3 regions of the [Pantoea] beijingensis genome follow, and region 1 is predicted to be linked to each of the others. Evidence: predicted binding sites of a transcription regulator. Region 1 holds the regulator's gene; each other region holds the start of a gene.
What was found. Region 1 encodes Fur, which represses iron uptake genes when iron is present. Its sites were predicted from a motif close to ATAATAATGAGAACNACTATCAA; they were not measured.
Positions count from the first base shown of each region.

Region 2: a site for Fur is predicted at 4,280-4,302, ahead of feoA (ferrous iron transporter A). Genes of this name have one in related genera too.
Region 3: a site for Fur is predicted at 4,116-4,138, ahead of sufA (Fe-S cluster assembly scaffold SufA). Genes of this name have one in related genera too.

Region 1 is NZ_CP071409.1:2,782,318-2,788,384, reverse strand. Features, by position in the region: gene glnS (glutamine--tRNA ligase) at 3-1,670, shown strand; gene fur (ferric iron uptake transcriptional regulator) at 1,883-2,341, opposite strand; gene fldA (flavodoxin FldA) at 2,878-3,408, opposite strand; gene ybfE (LexA regulated protein) at 3,568-3,855, opposite strand; gene ybfF (esterase) at 4,066-4,830, opposite strand; gene seqA (replication initiation negative regulator SeqA) at 5,094-5,639, shown strand; gene pgm (phosphoglucomutase (alpha-D-glucose-1,6-bisphosphate-dependent)) at 5,664-6,067, shown strand, end outside.
Region 2 is NZ_CP071409.1:317,037-323,103, reverse strand. Features, by position in the region: gene J1C60_RS01365 (ankyrin repeat domain-containing protein) at 1-415, shown strand, start outside; gene J1C60_RS01360 (Tex family protein) at 740-3,073, shown strand; gene uilS (UilS family quorum-quenching N-acyl-homoserine lactonase) at 3,134-3,997, opposite strand; gene feoA (ferrous iron transporter A) at 4,332-4,571, shown strand; partial or broken gene feoB (Fe(2+) transporter permease subunit FeoB) at 4,568-6,067, shown strand, end outside.
Region 3 is NZ_CP071409.1:2,163,529-2,169,595, forward strand. Features, by position in the region: gene sufS (cysteine desulfurase SufS) at 1-142, opposite strand, end outside; gene sufD (Fe-S cluster assembly protein SufD) at 139-1,422, opposite strand; gene sufC (Fe-S cluster assembly ATPase SufC) at 1,397-2,143, opposite strand; gene sufB (Fe-S cluster assembly protein SufB) at 2,194-3,690, opposite strand; gene sufA (Fe-S cluster assembly scaffold SufA) at 3,699-4,073, opposite strand; gene J1C60_RS09750 (hypothetical protein) at 4,464-4,868, shown strand; gene J1C60_RS09755 (hotdog fold thioesterase) at 4,962-5,387, opposite strand; gene ydiJ (D-2-hydroxyglutarate dehydrogenase YdiJ) at 5,387-6,067, opposite strand, start outside.

The DNA.
Region 1 (6,067 bases):
AGATGAGTGAGGCAGAGGCCCGCCCAACTAACTTTATTCGTCAGATTATTGACGAAGATTTGGCGAACGGTAAGCACGCCAGCGTGCATACCCGTTTTCCGCCGGAGCCAAACGGCTATCTGCACATCGGTCACGCAAAATCGATCTGCCTGAACTTTGGTATCGCACAAGATTATCAAGGCCAGTGCAACCTGCGTTTTGACGATACAAACCCGGTCAAAGAAGACATTGAGTTTGTTGAGTCCATCAAAAATGACGTGCAGTGGCTAGGTTTCCAGTGGAGTGGCAACATCCGTTATTCCTCTGATTACTTTGACCAACTGCATCATTACGCGCTCGAACTGATCAACAAAGGACTTGCCTACGTTGATGAATTGACGCCCGAACAAATCCGTGAATACCGTGGAACGCTAACATCGCCGGGTAAAAATAGTCCTCACCGCGATCGTTCACCGGAAGAGAACCTGGCACTGTTTGAAAAAATGCGTAACGGCGAGTTTGCGGAAGGTGCCGCATGTCTGCGCGCAAAAATTGATATGGCCTCTAACTTTATTGTGATGCGCGATCCCGTGTTGTATCGCATTAAGTTTGCTGAGCATCATCAGACCGGGAATAAATGGTGCATCTATCCGATGTATGATTTTACCCACTGTATCTCTGATGCGTTGGAAGGCATTACGCATTCACTGTGTACGCTGGAATTCCAGGATAACCGCCGTCTGTACGATTGGGTGCTGGACAACATTACTATTCCTGCACATCCGCGTCAGTACGAGTTTTCCCGGCTCAATCTTGAATATGCCATCATGTCGAAGCGTAAGCTTAACCTGCTGGTTACGGAGAAAGTGGTCGAAGGGTGGGACGATCCTCGCATGCTGACCGTTTCCGGTCTGCGCCGCCGCGGTTATACCGCGTCTTCGATTCGTGAGTTCTGCCGTCGCATTGGTATCACTAAGCAGGATAACATCGTCGAAATGGCTTCGCTGGAATCCTGTATCCGCGATGACCTGAATGAGAACGCGCCACGTGCGATGGCGGTGCTGGATCCGGTTAAACTGGTACTGGAGAATTTGCCTGCGGGTCATGAAGAACTACTGACCATGCCAAACCACCCCAACAAGCCGGAAATGGGCACCCGTGTGGTCCCTTTCAGTCGTGAGATCTATATCGATCGTGCTGATTTTCGTGAAGAGGCGAATAAGCAGTATAAGCGTCTGGTGCTAGGTAAAGAAGTTCGCCTGCGTAATGCCTATGTGATTAAAGCTGAGCGCGTCGCGAAGGACGAAGAGGGTAATATCACATGTCTGTACTGCACCTGTGATGTGGATACGCTGAGTAAAGATCCTGCGGATGGACGCAAGGTCAAAGGTGTTATTCACTGGGTCTCCGCGGTGCATGCGTTACCGGCTGAGTTCCGTCTGTATGATCGCCTGTTTAGTGTCCCGAATCCGGCAGCGGCTGATGACTTTCTATCGACGATTAACCCGCAATCACTGGTTATTCAGCAGGGGTTCGTTGAATCCGGGTTACAGAAGGCAGAGGCAAGCGCACCTTACCAGTTTGAGCGTGAAGGGTATTTCTGCATAGATAGCCGATACTCTTCAGCGAATGCACTGGTGTTCAACCGTACCGTTGGACTGCGTGATACCTGGGCAAAAATCGAGGGTTAAACCGCGTAGCCCGGCGTATGAAGGAGCGACAAGGTTCGCTCCTTTTTTTTGGGGTAAATAATGCCAATGACTAAAACGCGTTGCAGAATAGCGTCGCCATTTGGCGATGGTTGCAGGCCGACATTGCGTCTGCGAGCAGAAAAGACGTTGAAATGTCCGTAATTCACTCAGCAGGCATAAAAAAACCGATGAACAGTCATCGGTTTTTTGCATCACGTCATGTTGTGCTTTTTATCGTGCAACGTTTCATCTTCGCGACAATCGCCCAATGCACAGTGTCCGTATAAATACAGGCTGTGGTTGGTTAGCTTGATGCCGTGCCGCGTTGCGATTTCGCGCTGGCGCGTTTCAATCGACTCATCACTAAACTCAATCACTTTACCGCAATCCAGGCAAATCAGATGATCGTGATGGTGTTGTTGAGTTAATTCAAAAACGGATTTTCCGCCTTCGAAGTTATGGCGGGTAACGATCCCTGCGTCATCAAATTGGTTGAGCACGCGGTATACAGTGGCCAGACCAATTTCTTCGCCCATATCAATCAGGCGTTTGTATAAGTCCTCCGCACTGACGTGATGGCCCTCAGGTTCCTGAAGCACTTCCAGAATCTTGAGTCTGGGAAGCGTGACTTTCAGGCCGGCCTTTTTTAATGCGGTATTGTTGTCAGTCATGCGGATATTGTCCTGTTACTTTGCTAGTCACAATGTGGCTGAAAAGCCCTGAACATCAGTCGACGCAGTATAGATTGCGTCTCATTATAGAACTGATGCGTCTAAATGGAAACCGTGGGGAAAGCGTGAAACTGCCAGTGGATATATGCTGCGTCCGGGGAGTTCATGCTGGAGCCCCACCCATAAGGGCGATTTTGCCTGCCATGTTGAACCAGAATCTACTGGTGCAGCAGCGATTACTCTCCAGGCGGCGACCGCCGCGATCAAAGAGAAAGGCGAACATTGTCCTGACAGGGCTTATCACTCGTTTTTGCAATGACATCATCACGCCCGGGTCCAGGCTGTCTGCGCCAGTAATCCTGCTGGGCAGGCTGTGTTGCTATCCTGCAAACATCCTCTGTTTACAAGAAAAGCACTACGACCAATGTGGGGCATTCTACAGATTTGCCGCCGAAAGTTACAAAAATGTAGCTATTATTTCTATAGGAAAAACCAGTTATTCAATGTGAGATAGCGCCCACATTGCGCCGGGAAGGTTACGCTTCGATGATTTCCTGCAGGTGGAGTTCATCAAAAATTTGCTTCACCCAACTGTCAACACGCTCGTTGGTGAGTTCCGGTTGGCGATCTTCGTCAATGGCCAATCCGAGGAAATGCGTATCATCAGCCAGGCCTTTAGACGCTTCAAAATGGTAACCCGCCGTTGGCCAGTGACCGACGATAACGGCGCCATTGGGTTCAATAATATCGCGGATAGTGCCCATCGCGTCGCAGAAATACTCGGCATAATCTTCCTGATCGCCACAGCCAAACAGACCAACCAGTTTGCCGTTAAAGTCGATCTCTTCCAGCGTGGGGAAAAAGTCGTCCCAGTCGCACTGTGCTTCACCGTAATACCAGGTCGGAATACCCAGCAGTAGGATATCAAAGGCTTCAAGATCTTCTTTGGTACTCTTGGCAATATCATGAACTTCAGCAACCTCTTTACCGAGCTGCTTCTGAATCATCTTTGCAATGTTTTCCGTATTGCCAGTATCGCTGCCAAAGAATATGCCTACGATTGCCATGAGTTTAATAACCTCTTGAAACTTAATGATATGATGAATGCTATTGCTACACAGTTATCGGCAATGATAGCAGACTGGGCTGAAGCGCGGAACTTGAAATGCCGTTGGTTTTGTCGCTTTGTGCGCTCAGACGGATGGTTTATGTGCTGGATTGTCTGGTCAGACTCCCGTTGTTTGGCCACTCAGCTGCGCGAGAATCATCTCTTCAATCAATTCACTGCGACTCATATTACGCTGCTCAGCCATCTCATTTAATGCATCAACGGCATCGCTATTCATTTTTAGTTCGACACGGCGTAGCCCGCGCACTTTGTCACGCTTTAGCTGGTTACGTTTGTTGATACGTAACTGTTCATCACGCGTAAGCGGATTCGTTTTAGGTCGTCCCGGTCGGCGCTCGTCTGCAAATAGATCGAGCGTCGTGCGGTCCGTATTCTCTTTTGCCATAGAATCGTAATATTGAAGCGGAGTTGAGACTAAATGAGCCGGTTACCACAGACGCATTTCCTGCGACGCTGGTCTGGCTACTGACCGTTTGCTGACGTTTACGTCAGTCGACCGCGAAAGAAAATGCCTGCGGCAAAATTTTAGCGCGCCATCATACCCCAGCGAAAGTCGCCGCGACAATCATTTCACGGTACGGGCAACTAATTGCTTTTAAAGTACAAAAAAACGGCGAATGGCGCGCAAAACGGCATCAGGTTTCTCGGCATGTACCCAGTGCCCGGCCCCGGCGATCACATGCGCGCGCGCTTGAGGGAACTGACTCAGGAGCGCCTTGCGGTGGATATCATCAAGATAAGGTGATTGCTCGCCGCGAATAAACAGGGCAGGGCCTTGCCAGGCGGGGATGACTTCCCAGCCGGATATCGTCGCGTAATTATCCCACAGTGCAGGCACGTTAAAACGCCATTCTCCTTCGTGGAAAGATTTTAACAGAAACTGAATAATACCTTCTTCATGGATATATCCGCGCATGACTTCCGCAGCCTCAGAACGCCGGACGACTCCCGCATCCGTCACTGCGTTAACTCCCGCAAAAATGGTGTCGTGTCTACGCGTGTTGTAATCCACTGGCGCGATATCGATTAATGTCAACTGCTCAATACGATCGGCCGCCAGTGCGCTCATCGTCATCGCGATTTTTCCGCCCATCGAATGGCCGATGACGGAAACCTTGCCGATGCCGTGGGCATCCAGCGTCTCCAGCATATCCTGAGCCATAACCTGATAATTCATTTGCTGGCTACGCGGAGAAAGGCCGTGATTACGGACATCAACCTGGATAATCGGGCGGTGCGGTTTTAAATCGCGTGCCAGCACACCCAAATTATCCAGGCTGCCAAACAGGCCATGTATCAATAAAATCGGCGTGGCATTTGCGGTGGTTTGTTCAGTTTGCAAGCGGACATTCAAATTCATGGCAAAGTTCTTACAGTTGGAACGAAAGCTTAGGTTATCATGGATTTCACGTTTCCTGCCGATGTGATAACGCAGCGCGTACGATGAACTTTTTGCGGCTTATTCTGACTTTTGCCTGCAAAGGGCGCTGGCGCTACACGGCGGCAAGATTTAACTTTATAATCCTTATGTTAGAGTCAGAGCAACCAGTGTGCAGTTTTTTGCCACGTGCTAGCACCGGATGCGATCTCACTCTGCAATCTGCAATAACCGTACGGATAAAGATGAAAACAATAGAAGTCGACGAAGAGCTCTACCGCTACATTGCCAGCCACACGCAGCACATTGGTGAAAGTGCATCTGATATTTTACGCCGTATGCTGAAATTTTCCGCAGGCCAGCACGTAGCGGAAGCCACCACGGGCTCCGGCGTCTCAGTAGCGAAAGAAACCCCTCCGGCAAAAACGGAATCCCGTCCACAGGATCGCGTGCGCGCCGTTCGCGAACTGCTGCTTTCTGATGAGTATGCTGAGCAGAAGAGAGCGGTTAACCGGTTTATGCTGGTGTTGTCGACGTTATATTGTCTTGATCCTAAAGCATTTGGAGAGGCGACCGAGTCACTTCATGGTCGCACGCGCGTCTATTTTGCGGGTAATCAACAAACGCTGATACAGAATGGCACTCATACTAAGCCGAAGCATGTGCCCGGCACGCCGTATTGGGTGATCACGAATACGAATACAGGTCGCAAACGCAGCATGGTGGAACACCTGATGCTATCGATGCAGTTCCCGGTGGAACTGACAGAGAAGGTTTGCGGCACCATCTAACTGAAGCGTCAGGGAGAAGCGCCAATGGCCAATCACCCCCGTGCCGGGCAGCCAGCCAGGCAGAGCGATTTGATTAATGTTGCACAATTAACGTCCCAGTATTATGTGTTGCAGCCTGATGTGGCCAATACAGAGCATGCGGTGAAATTCGGCACGTCCGGCCATCGTGGTAGCGCAGGACGCCATAGTTTTAATGAACCGCACATTCTGGCGATCGCGCAGGCCATTGCTGAAGAGCGTAAGAAAAACGGTATTACCGGCCCGTGCTTTGTCGGTAAAGACACCCATGCGCTATCGGAACCAGCAATGATTTCCGTGCTGGAAGTATTGGCGGCAAATGGCGTGGACGTGATTGTCCAGCAGGACAATGGCTATACACCGACGCCGGCCATTTCAAACGCGATTCTGGAGCATAACAAAAGCGGTAG
Region 2 (6,067 bases), 1.6 Mb from region 1:
CCAGAGTTTACTCAGCGACACCCGCCTCAACCCTAATCTTAAGAACGCAGAAGGGCTATCACCCTTACATATGACCAGCCGATATCGCCCCATGCCCTTCGTTCATAATCAGCATCAAGTCACGGTATATCAGCCGGATATGAAAGCGATGGAAATGCTACTGAAATATCCAAACATTGACGTCAATTTGCAGGATAATCACAAAGGAAATACTGCACTACACATCTGTGCCAAATCAGGTAACAGCAAGGGCATTGAACTGCTGCTCAGGCATCCCGATATCAATTTGAATATAAAGAATCGACAAGGCGAGACCGCGCGAGATGTAGCTAAACACTATAAAAATCCAGCGATATCACAGATGCTAAAACAGGATTCGTCTCTGTTGGCTAAGATAAAAAAATGGAAAATCTAGTCCTGCATATAAGTAACGTTTTAAATTATCAGCAGATGCCGATTTCTGGCACTTTACTTACACTGCCGGTAGCAGCGTGAACATCAATAAAAGAGTGCTCATGACGAAGCTTTTATGCTAAGCGCGCAGGATACCAAGCCCTGTTTCGCGTCATTGCAGGCCTGTCGGGTATAAAATCCTCAACTGGAGCCTCAATATTCTTGACCCAGGACAGCGACACTTTCGGAATATCCCTCAAAGCGCCCAGCTCCGCTGGCAATTTATCCCCTCAATCCGTATAACTATCCCCTATTTCTCAACCCTGCATAGCAAGATAGTGAACCGATGATGAATGATTCGCTGAGCCGCATTATTGCGAGTGAACTTCAGGCGCGGGCCGAACAAGTTGAAGCCGCCGTCCGTCTGTTGGATGAAGGAAATACCGTGCCGTTTATCGCACGTTATCGTAAGGAAGTGACCGGGGGTTTGGATGACACGCAGCTACGCCTGCTGGAAACACGCCTTGGCTACCTGCGTGAGCTGGAAGAACGACGTCAATCGATTCTGAAATCCATTGGCGAACAGGGGAAACTCACCGATGAACTCGCTGCCGCCATTAACGGTACGATGAGTAAAACCGAACTTGAAGATCTCTATCTCCCCTATAAACCTAAGCGCCGCACGCGCGGCCAGATCGCTATCGAAGCCGGCCTGGAGCCGCTGGCAGACACGTTGTGGCAACAGCCCTCACACGATCCCGAAACCCTGGCAGCCGGATACGTTGACGCTGACAAAGGCGTTGCGGATGTGAAAGCCGCGCTCGATGGCGCCCGCTACATCCTGATGGAACGTTTTGCCGAAGATGCCGCGCTGCTGGCGAAGGTACGCGATTACCTGTGGAAAAACGCGCATCTGGTGTCCCGTGTCATTGAAGGGAAAGAGGAAGAAGGCGCGAAGTTCCGCGATTACTTCGATCATCATGAAGCCCTGGCAACCGTTCCCTCACACCGTGCCCTGGCGATGTTCCGGGGCCGCAATGAAGGCGTGCTGCAACTGGCGCTGAACGCCGATCCCCAATTTGATGAGCCGCCGCGTGAAAGTCACGGCGAGCAGATCATCATCGATCATCTGCAATTGCGCCTGAACAATGCTCCGGCAGATAGCTGGCGTAAAGCGGTGGTGAGCTGGACCTGGCGTATTAAGGTGCTGCTGCACCTCGAAACGGAATTAATGGGCAGCGTGCGTGAACGCGCAGAAGATGAGGCGATCAACGTTTTCGCCCGTAACCTGCACGATCTGCTGATGGCCGCACCTGCGGGGATGCGTGCCACTATGGGGCTTGATCCTGGCTTGCGTACCGGTGTCAAAGTCGCCGTGGTGGATGCCACCGGTAAACTGGTGGCTACTGATACGATTTACCCGCATACCGGCCAGGCAGCAAAAGCCGCCGCAGCGGTCGCTGCACTCTGCACTAAACATCAGGTCGAACTGGTTGCTATCGGCAATGGCACCGCCTCACGTGAAACCGAGCGTTTTTACCTTGAGGTGCAGAAACAGTTCCCGCAAGTTCAGGGCCAGAAAGTGATCGTCAGCGAGGCAGGGGCATCTGTCTATTCGGCGTCAGAACTGGCTGCGCTGGAGTTCCCCGATCTTGATGTTTCACTGCGCGGTGCAGTCTCTATCGCTCGTCGCCTGCAGGATCCGCTGGCCGAACTGGTGAAGATCGATCCAAAATCTATCGGGGTTGGCCAGTATCAGCACGACGTCAGCCAAAATCAGCTGGCGAAAAAGCTGGATGCGGTCGTCGAGGATTGCGTAAACGGCGTTGGCGTGGATCTGAATACCGCCTCTGTGGCATTGCTGATGCGCGTCGCTGGTTTGACTAAGATGATGGCGCAAAATATTGTCAGTTGGCGCGATGAGAATGGCCGCTTTCAGGACCGACAGCAGCTGCTGAAAGTGAGCCGCCTGGGTCCGAAAGCCTTCGAACAGTGTGCTGGCTTCTTGCGTATCAACCACGGCAATAACCCCCTGGATGCCTCAACCGTGCACCCGGAAGCCTACCCGGTTGTCGAGCGTATTCTCTCCGCGACGCGGCAGGCGCTAAGCGATCTGATGGGAAATCCATCCGAACTGCGCAACCTGAAAGCGGTCGACTTCACCGATGAACGTTTTGGCGTGCCGACTGTGACCGATATCATTAAAGAGCTGGAGAAACCGGGCCGCGATCCGCGTCCTGAGTTCAAAACGGCACAGTTTGCCGACGGCATTGATACCATGAACGACCTGCTGCCGGGCATGATACTGGAAGGCTCTGTCACCAACGTCACCAACTTTGGCGCTTTTGTCGATATTGGCGTCCATCAGGATGGCCTGGTTCACATCTCATCACTGTCAGACAAATTCGTCGATGACCCACATAAAGTGGTCAAGGCAGGCGATATCGTCAAAGTGAAGGTGATGGAAGTTGACTTGCAGCGTAAGCGCATCGCGCTGACCATGCGGCTGGATGAAAATCCGGGTGAGAATGCGTCACGCAGCGGAGGCGGTAAGCCGGCAGCAGTTCGTCATACTGAACGCCCGGCCCAGGGTAAAGCACGTCCACGTCCTGCCGCATCAAACGCGGGTAACAGTGCAATGGGCGATGCGCTGGCCGCGGCCTTCGGTAAAAAGCGCTAACGCAACGCATGCGCTTTAAAGCCTGACGGGGAGAACGTTCTCCCCGTTATGGCGCGCCGATTACAGATGGCGTGTAAACCACTCCGTCTGGATTTTTACTACACGCTCAAAATGTTCGCCGCTGTACATCTCATAGTGGTGAGCGCCCTTCTCTATGTGCAGATGTTTATCATTCGCTTTGACGGCATCGAATAACGCCACACCCTGCTCGGGCGGATTAACCTTATCGTCACCAGCCACCACGACCAGCGTTGGACAACTGACCTGGCGGGCATTCTCTGCAGGTTTGTACTGCAAGGTTTCTCTCACCGTCAGGAATGGAATTTTACTATCCATCGCCGGATAGCGAACCCGGTTCTCTTCGAAGAAGGCCTTTGACTCCTCATCGCTTAATACGCGAGTCACGCTGACAAACATCTCCTTGCCCGTTGTCTGCTGCTTTGCGGCCATTTTGTCCAGTGTAAGCAGAAAGCCACTTTTTTCTTCATCAGACATCTTCCCGGTGACAATTTCTTCACCGTCAGCAAAGGCCAACTGGCTGACGATACATTTTATATCCGCGCTTTTTGCCGCCGCACCAAAAACATGACAACCACCAAATGAAGTTCCCCATAGCCCTATACGTTTTTTATCCACTTCCGGCCGAGCTTTAACCCAATCGACTACGGTGAGAATATCCTCGATCTGCATCGCGGGCACCAGGCGGCCTCTCTCGCCCTCACTGGCGCCGAATCCCCGGTAATCAAACGTGACGGTGCAGAAACCGGCACCGGTAAAATGGCGCGCGAAAGCGGGCAATAAAATATCCTGAATACCACAAAAACCGTGACATAACACGATAACCGGCAGGGCTGCCGTCTGGTGGTCAGGTTGATGAAGAGTCAGCGCAATCCCTTGAGGGAGTTGGTGTGTCATTGTGTTCATAGCGTCGGCATTCCTTGTCTGTCAAACATTTTTGCAACGGAGAGGGTGACTTAGCCAGTACGTTTTTTCTGTTTTTGTTAGCGCGATGCTTATCACGACGGGTGCTACAGCGCACCGGCAAGCATGAGGGATATAACAGAGATAAAATCTGAAGACAGTAAGCCTTTTCCTGAAATTGCAGCGATATATCTCGTGAACCTCTCGCATAACGGTAACCTTTGCTAACTGCCCGATAAGGTCCTCACCGGCTATCCTTCCGGTTATTGTTTTATGTCAAAGTTAACGATAATAATTCTCATTAAAATTGCGGTATCGTTTTACGAGGTGCTCACTCATGCAACTTCTTGCCAAACAGCGCTATAAAATCATTGGGTTTACTGCTTCCGTCGGTGCAGCCTATCGGCAAAAACTCCTTTCACTCGGCCTGCTACCAGGTTCGGTCTTTAATGTCGTGCGCATTGCGCCACTCGGCGATCCGTTGCAAATCGAAACACGCCGCGTCAGTTTGATGCTACGTAAAAAAGATTTAGCGCTGCTGCAGCTCGAACCGTTGGGTGAGCAGGAGAAAGCATGAAAAACTGTTCCATTGGCCTGATTGGCAACCCAAACGCAGGTAAAACCACACTGTTTAATCAGTTGACGGGGGCCCGTCAACGCGTTGGTAACTGGGCAGGCGTCACCGTTGAGCGTAAAGAGGGCCAGTTCACTACTCGCGAGTACCGCGTACGGCTGGTTGATCTGCCCGGAACCTATTCGCTTATCACCCTTTCTCAGCACGGCTCATTAGATGAACAGATTGCCTGTCACTATATTCTCAGCAACGATGCAGATTTGCTGATTAACGTGGTGGATGCCAGCAATCTGGAGCGGAATCTCTACCTTACCCTGCAACTGCGGGAGTTTGGCGTCCCCTGTATCGTGGCGCTAAACATGCTGGATATTGCTGAAAGCCAGCAAATAGAGATTGATGTGGATGCGCTGGCACTGCAGCTCGGCTGCCCGGTTATTCCGCTGGTCTCAACCCGTGGCCAGGGTATTGAGGCGCTTAAACAGGCCATCGATAGCTTCACGCTCGCTGCGCCCGCATTGAGCATTCCCTATCCACCGGAGATTATACAATCGACTACCGTGTTGGCTGACGCTATGCCAGCACAGCGTTCAGCGGCGCAACGGCGCTGGCTCGCATTGCAGATGCTGGAAGGTGATATCTATAGTGCTTCACAGGCCGGTCATATCGCGCGGGATCTATTGCTCCCACTGCAACAGCAGCTAACGCAAGAGGCGGCACTAACAATTGTTGCTGCACGCTACCACGTAATTGAAGAAATTAGCGCGGCGGTAAGCAACTGCAAGTTGGCTACACCGAATCGTCTATCGCAACGCCTCGATCGCATCATTCTCAATCGCTGGCTGGGCTTGCCTATCTTTCTGCTGATGATGTACCTGATGTTTCTGCTGGCGATCAATATTGGCGGTGCACTACAGCCGCTGTTTGATATCGGTTCCGCCGCACTGTTTATTCACGGTCTGCAATGGGTGGGCTGGGCGCTGCATTTCCCTGAGTGGCTAACGGTGTTTCTGGCTCAAGGGATCGGCGGCGGTATTAATACCGTACTGCCGCTGGTCCCCCAGATCGGTATGATGTACCTGTTTCTCTCCTTTATGGAAGACTCCGGTTATATGGCGCGTGCGGCGTTTGTCATGGACAGGCTCATGCAGGCGCTGGGACTACCCGGAAAATCCTTTGTACCACTGATTGTTGGCTTTGGCTGTAATGTGCCCTCCGTAATGGGCGCACGTACGCTGGACGCACCGCGTGAACGCCTGATTACCGTAATGATGGCGCCCTTTATGTCCTGCGGTGCACGCCTGGCGATTTTTGCCGTCTTTGCCGCTGCGTTCTTTGGACAAAAAGGCGCACTGGTGGTGTTCAGCCTTTATATCATTGGCATTGTTATGGCAATTCTGACCGGATTGCTGCTGAAGCATACACTGATGCGTGGTGAAGCCAGCCCCTTTGTGATGGAACTGCCGGTGTATCACGTACCGCATCTGAAAAGCCTGCTATTG
Region 3 (6,067 bases), 620 kb from region 1:
GATAGAAATGGCTTTCCGCCTGAATGACGGAAAGTGGTTTCTGGGCGCTGGCCGCGCTATCCAGATAGGCCAACGGCTGTCCGTTGACCTCCCGTGACAGGATAGGAAACTCCGCGCGGACGCGAGCCAGATCAAAATTCATTTGATGCCTCCGGGAAAGCGTTGAGCAATGCGTTGTAGCACGACCGTCTTCAACGTTTCATCTTCAATTGCCTCGGTCAATTCAGCAGCAAAAGCATAGATAATCATGCGCTGTGCCGATTCCTCATCAATGCCACGCGAACGCAGATAAAACATCTGCTCATCGTCAATACGGCCAATGGTGGCACCATGGCTGCACTTCACGTCATCCGCGTAGATTTCCAGTTGAGGTTTAGTATCGACTTCGGCCAGACGCCCCAATAACAGGTTATTATTGGTCATTTGTCCATCAGTTTTTAACGCATGCTTTGCCACTTTAATCATGCCATTGAAAACTGCGCGTGCGCGATCGCGGACAATGGTTTTATGGAGTTGTCGACTCTGACAATAGCCTTTGTTATGTTCCAGATAAGTCCGGGTATCACACACTTCTTTATCAATCGGCAATACCAGGCTATTGATATTCAACGTGGTATTTTCACCATTAAGCTGTGCGCTGGTGTTATGGCGCGTCAGACCTGCCCCTAACAGAAAGCTCTGGCTGATAACATTCGCGTCACGCCCTGAAGTAATGTCGTTGTGAGCAAAGTGGTAGCTGCCAACATTCTCAAATGCCAACTTAATATGATTCAGACGTGCATTATCGCCCACCGCCATCGTCAGGCGAGAACCGGTAAAGTGAACCGCATCGTGAAGACTGACGTAATGTTCAATAATTTGCGCTTCCGCGCCCTCTTCAACCTGAAGATGGTGCCGATAGTGCGAGGTGTTCATCTGCTCGCTACCACTACCGCTACTGATATGCAGCAAATAAAGCGGGCGTTGCGTCGCGCTGCCACGCGTGACCTGTAATGTGATCGCTTCTTCAGCCAGACTTTCGGTCAAATGCAGGAACATCTCGGCCTGAACAGGGGCGTCAAATGCCCGGCGCTCAGCAGCCTGTGAAACCTGTACGCCGTAGCCATCAAAAGTTTGATCACTGAGCTCAGCATTGAATTTGCCATCAATAAAGATCAGGCGCACCGCATCAATATTCAGCGCAATTTGAGCAATATCCTGCGCGGTAACGCGACTATTTTCCGGTAGCACAAAACTCTGGCTAAACAGGGATTCCAGCGGCGTATACTTCCAGTTCTCTTGCTTACGGGTTGGCAACCCTAAACGCATCAGTTGCTGCCAGTGCTGCTGTGCCTGCAGCGAGCGGCTTTTTCCACGCGATTCAAACAGGTGGTGCCACTGTTGCAGTGCATTATCACTACTCTTCGTCGGTAAGCCAGCCATAGCCTTGCTCCTCCAACTGTTTCACTAACGTAAAATCACCGGATTTCACAATTTTTCCCTGGTAAAGAACATGGACATAATCCGGCTTAATGTAATCAAGTATACGCTGGTAGTGGGTAACAATGATGAACGAACGCTTGCCGTCGCGCAGCGTATTAACGCCGTTTGCCACAATTTTTAATGCGTCAATGTCCAGACCCGAGTCGGTCTCATCAAGAATGCAGAGCTCTGGCTCCAGTGCCGCCATTTGCAGGATATCGTTGCGCTTCTTTTCGCCACCGGAAAAGCCAACGTTAACCGAACGCGTCAGCAAATCTTCCGGCATTTTTAGCAACTGGATTTTATCTTCAATGAAATCCTGAAAATCAAAGCGATCAAGCGGTTCATTATCGCGATATTTGCGCACTGCGTTTACGGCCGTTTGCAGGAAAAACTGATTGCTGACGCCGGGAATTTCAACCGGATACTGAAACGCCATAAAAATACCTTCACCAGCGCGATCTTCCGGTGATAACTCAAGCAGGTCTTTCCCCTTGAAGGTGACGGAACCACCAACGACATCATACTCTTCACGTCCGGCCAGCGTAGCGGAGAGCGTGCTTTTCCCTGAACCATTCGGTCCCATAATCGCATGAACTTCGCCGGGTTTAATCTCCAGGTCCAGTCCCCGCAGAATGGCTTTATCCTCAATACTGACCTGTAAATTTTTAATACTTAACATAGAATTTCCTTCGCATTGCTTTCCGGCAACGGTGTTCATCGCGACGCGGTTTAACCCACGCTGTGTTCCAGGCTAATCGCCAGCAGCTTTTGCGCCTCAACGGCGAATTCCAGGGGGAGCTCGGAGAAGACGTCTTTACAGAAGCCATTTACAATCATTGAAATCGCATCATCCTCGCTGATGCCGCGTTGCAGGCAATAGAAAAGTTGATCTTCACCAATACGCGATGTTGTCGCCTCATGTTCAAGCTGGGCGGTGTTATTGCGCGCTTCGACATACGGGAAAGTATGAGCACCGCAATCAGGGCCAATGAGCATGGAGTCACACTGCGTGAAGTTACGGGCATTGGTCGCGGTCGGCATAATTTTGACCAGGCCTCGATAAGTATTCTGGCTTTTACCTGCCGAGATGCCTTTCGAAATGATCGTCGATTTGGTGTTTTTACCAATATGGATCATCTTGGTACCCGTGTCGGCCTGCTGATGACCGCTGGTCAGCGCAACCGAGAAGAACTCACCAATCGAGTTATCCCCACGTAGAATCACGCTAGGGTACTTCCAGGTGATAGCTGAACCGGTTTCAGACTGTGTCCAGGACATTTTACTGTGTTCACCTTCGCACAACGCACGCTTCGTTACGAAGTTTAAAATACCGCCCTCAGCCTCACCACCGGCGAACCAGTTCTGCACCGTAGAGTATTTCACTTCCGCATTTTTGTGGATGATGACTTCCACCACCGCAGCATGCAGCTGATAACTGTCGCGCACCGGCGCCGAGCAGCCCTCAATGTAGCTAACGTAACTGTCTTCATCAGCGATCAGAATAGTACGCTCGAACTGACCGGTTTTTGCCGCATTGATACGAAAATAGGTAGACAACTCCATCGGACAGCGCACGCCTTTCGGAATGTAAACAAACGTTCCATCCGAGGCGACAGCCGAGTTTAGCGCAGCAAAAAAGTTATCATTGGCCGGAACCACCGTGCCCAGATATTTTTTTACCAGCTCCGGATGATCGTGAATCGCTTCGCTGAATGAGCAGAAAATAATGCCCTGTTCAGCCAGTTTATGCCTATAGGTTGTCGCGACCGACACGGAGTCAAAAATTGCATCCACCGCCACTTCCTGTCCTTCACGAACCGGCACACCCAACTGCTTAAAAGCGTTTTCCACTTCCTGAGTGAGATAGTTACTGGCGGGCTGGCCACCCGAAGCCTGCAAAGCGCCCGGTTCGGAAGCACAGCTGTCATCGCAGTGACCGCAGGACGGCGCGGAGTAATAGCTGTAATCCTGATAGTCCAGTGATTTGTAATTGGCTTTTAACCAGTGTGGCTCTTCCATCTGTAGCCAGGCTTCATAGGCTTTCAGACGAAACTCCAGCATCCATTCGGGTTCATTGCGCTTGGCCGAAATGGCTCGCACCACATCTTCATTGATGCCGTGAGCCATTTCGTCGGTTTGCAACTGGGTAAAGAAGCCCTCTTTATACTTTTGCTGGCCGCCTTCCCAAACCTGTACATCATCAGATGCGTCTGTTTGTCGTGACATAACGTGGGTTACTCTACGCCAAAGCTTTCACCACAGCCGCAGGCGTGTTGAGCTTTAGGGTTATTAAATTTAAAGATCTGATTCAGGCCTTCACGGACGAAATCAACTTCGGTACCGTCAACAAAGGGCATTGCCTGAAGCGGAACGAACAGCGTAGCGCCCTGATGACTATAGAGGAGATCGTCATCCGCCGGTTCTTTAACCAGATCCATAACGTAGCCGAACCCCGCGCAGCCGGACTGCTTCACACCAAGCCTTAATCCCTTAACATGCGGATCTTTAGCCGATAGCGCGATAATTTGCTGCGCGGCGCTATCCGTAAGCGTGAGCCCCTTCCAGACGAAATCGTCAGGAGAAAATGATGCAGGATTTGCAGTTTGCATATCAGTACCTCGCGATGCGATAGCCCGTGGGCTAATACCCCTATGTTAGTGATAACGATTATCACTTCAACCTCTTGTTTTACAGGGATAAGCGTAAAAGGGCTTTTTTCATACCTGTTTACTAAGGATAGACCCTGTGAAACGGATTGCGATCGTCACGGATGGGTAACGAGTCGAAGAGATAACCTTTTGAAAAAAATCATTAATATTTAAATGCATTTGGGAAAGGCGTAATGATTATTATTTTACGCCTTTGTGAATAGTGCACTATCGTTTAAACCAATTTAATTAACAGGCAGCATTAATCGATAAATTTGCTGCGGAATTTCATTGAAGATTTCGGACTTTATAATATGATAATGATTATCATTAGCGCAGCTGGGTAATCGAATGAACGTCTCAATGAGTGCATGGTTGCAGTATAAAATTGATGAATACAAGTTTTCCGTACGTGATGTTACCGTCGATTTTTATATGGCGCAGGCAAAGCTTAACCGCCCCGAATGCTCAGTCGAACAGCTGAGAAAATTTAACGATACCTGTTTAGATATGGCCGAATTGTGTCAACTCAATGGCGATGACCAAAGCTATCTCCACGCACTGGGTAAATTACATCACCGATTATTGCTTGAGATGAGTGACAGCCGGCGTGAACGTCTTTTTCGCATGCAGGCATGGCAACTGGCACGACATTCGCTGACCCTACTGTGTCATCAATTTGCGAACAATGGCGACTGGGATAAGGCAACGGCATTGCAAAGTGATTTCGTCAGACACGCCAGTTGGAACTTCTGAACGCCCCGCGCCGCAAAGAGGGTTACACGCCGCAACGCGGTAACCCTGCTTGCTTGTCATTCCATGCACAAATAGCGGTATTTCACTGAAGATTCAGGAAGAAGTCTGCATGACAGCCGTTGTAAGCCGCGAAGTACAACATAAGCGATTTTGCGCATCCATAACGTCGATTTGCCACACCTGATGAGTCCGCCCAAGATGAATTGCACGACAAACTCCCCGAACCTCGCCTTCACGCACGCTACGTATGTGATTAGCATTGATTTCAAGCCCAACAATATAGCTATCTCCTTCGGTACAAAGATAACCCGCCATCGATCCCAGCGTTTCTGCCAGTACTGCCGAGGCACCGCCATGCAACAACCCAAAAGGCTGCCGGGTACGGTGGTCAACCGACATCAACGCTTCAATCGCATCATCATGCAATGCAATAAACCGGATCCCAAGATGCTCAACCAGCGTTCCTGCGCTATGCTGGTTAAGCATGTCAAGCGTGGCATCTCGCGTCCAGATAGGCATCAAATCAGCTCCAACAGTACCTGCAAGGGATGACGCATCCCATTGCCTTCAATACGCTTGACCTGACTCCGGCAGGAGTAGCCCGTTGCCAGACAGCGCTGCCGTGGCAATTTCTGCAAGGCCTGGTGCCAGGACAGTTCATAAATTCCCAAAGAGTTATCCAGATTTTTGGTTTCATGCCCGTATGTCCCGGCCATGCCGCAACATCCTACACTGACATTTTCCAGCCTGGCACCAAAGCGGGCGAAAATATTGGCCCACTGGTTTGGTGTTGATGGCAACGCCGTGACCTCAGTACAGTGCCCAAAAAGGTACCACGCCTCCCCCGTTTGTGCAGGAGACTCCCGACGGTCAAGGGCCTGCTGCAGCCATTCGTGCACCAACTGGACGTGGAATTCCCCGCGTTTATCAGCGAGTACCTGCTGATATTCATCGCGATAACAGAGCACGAGCGCCGGATCGACCCCAACCATCGGCATGCCTAATTTCGCCACGCGATTGAGGAAATCAGCGGTTTTCTGCGCCGTCCGCGCGAAACGCTGTAGAAAACCTTTAATATGCTGAGCCTTACCATTCGGTGAAAAAGGTAACAGTACAGCACGATAGCCAAGCTTCTCAATCAACTGGACAAAGTCCGCCACCAACTGCGCTTCATAATAGCTGGTGAACGGATCCTGAAC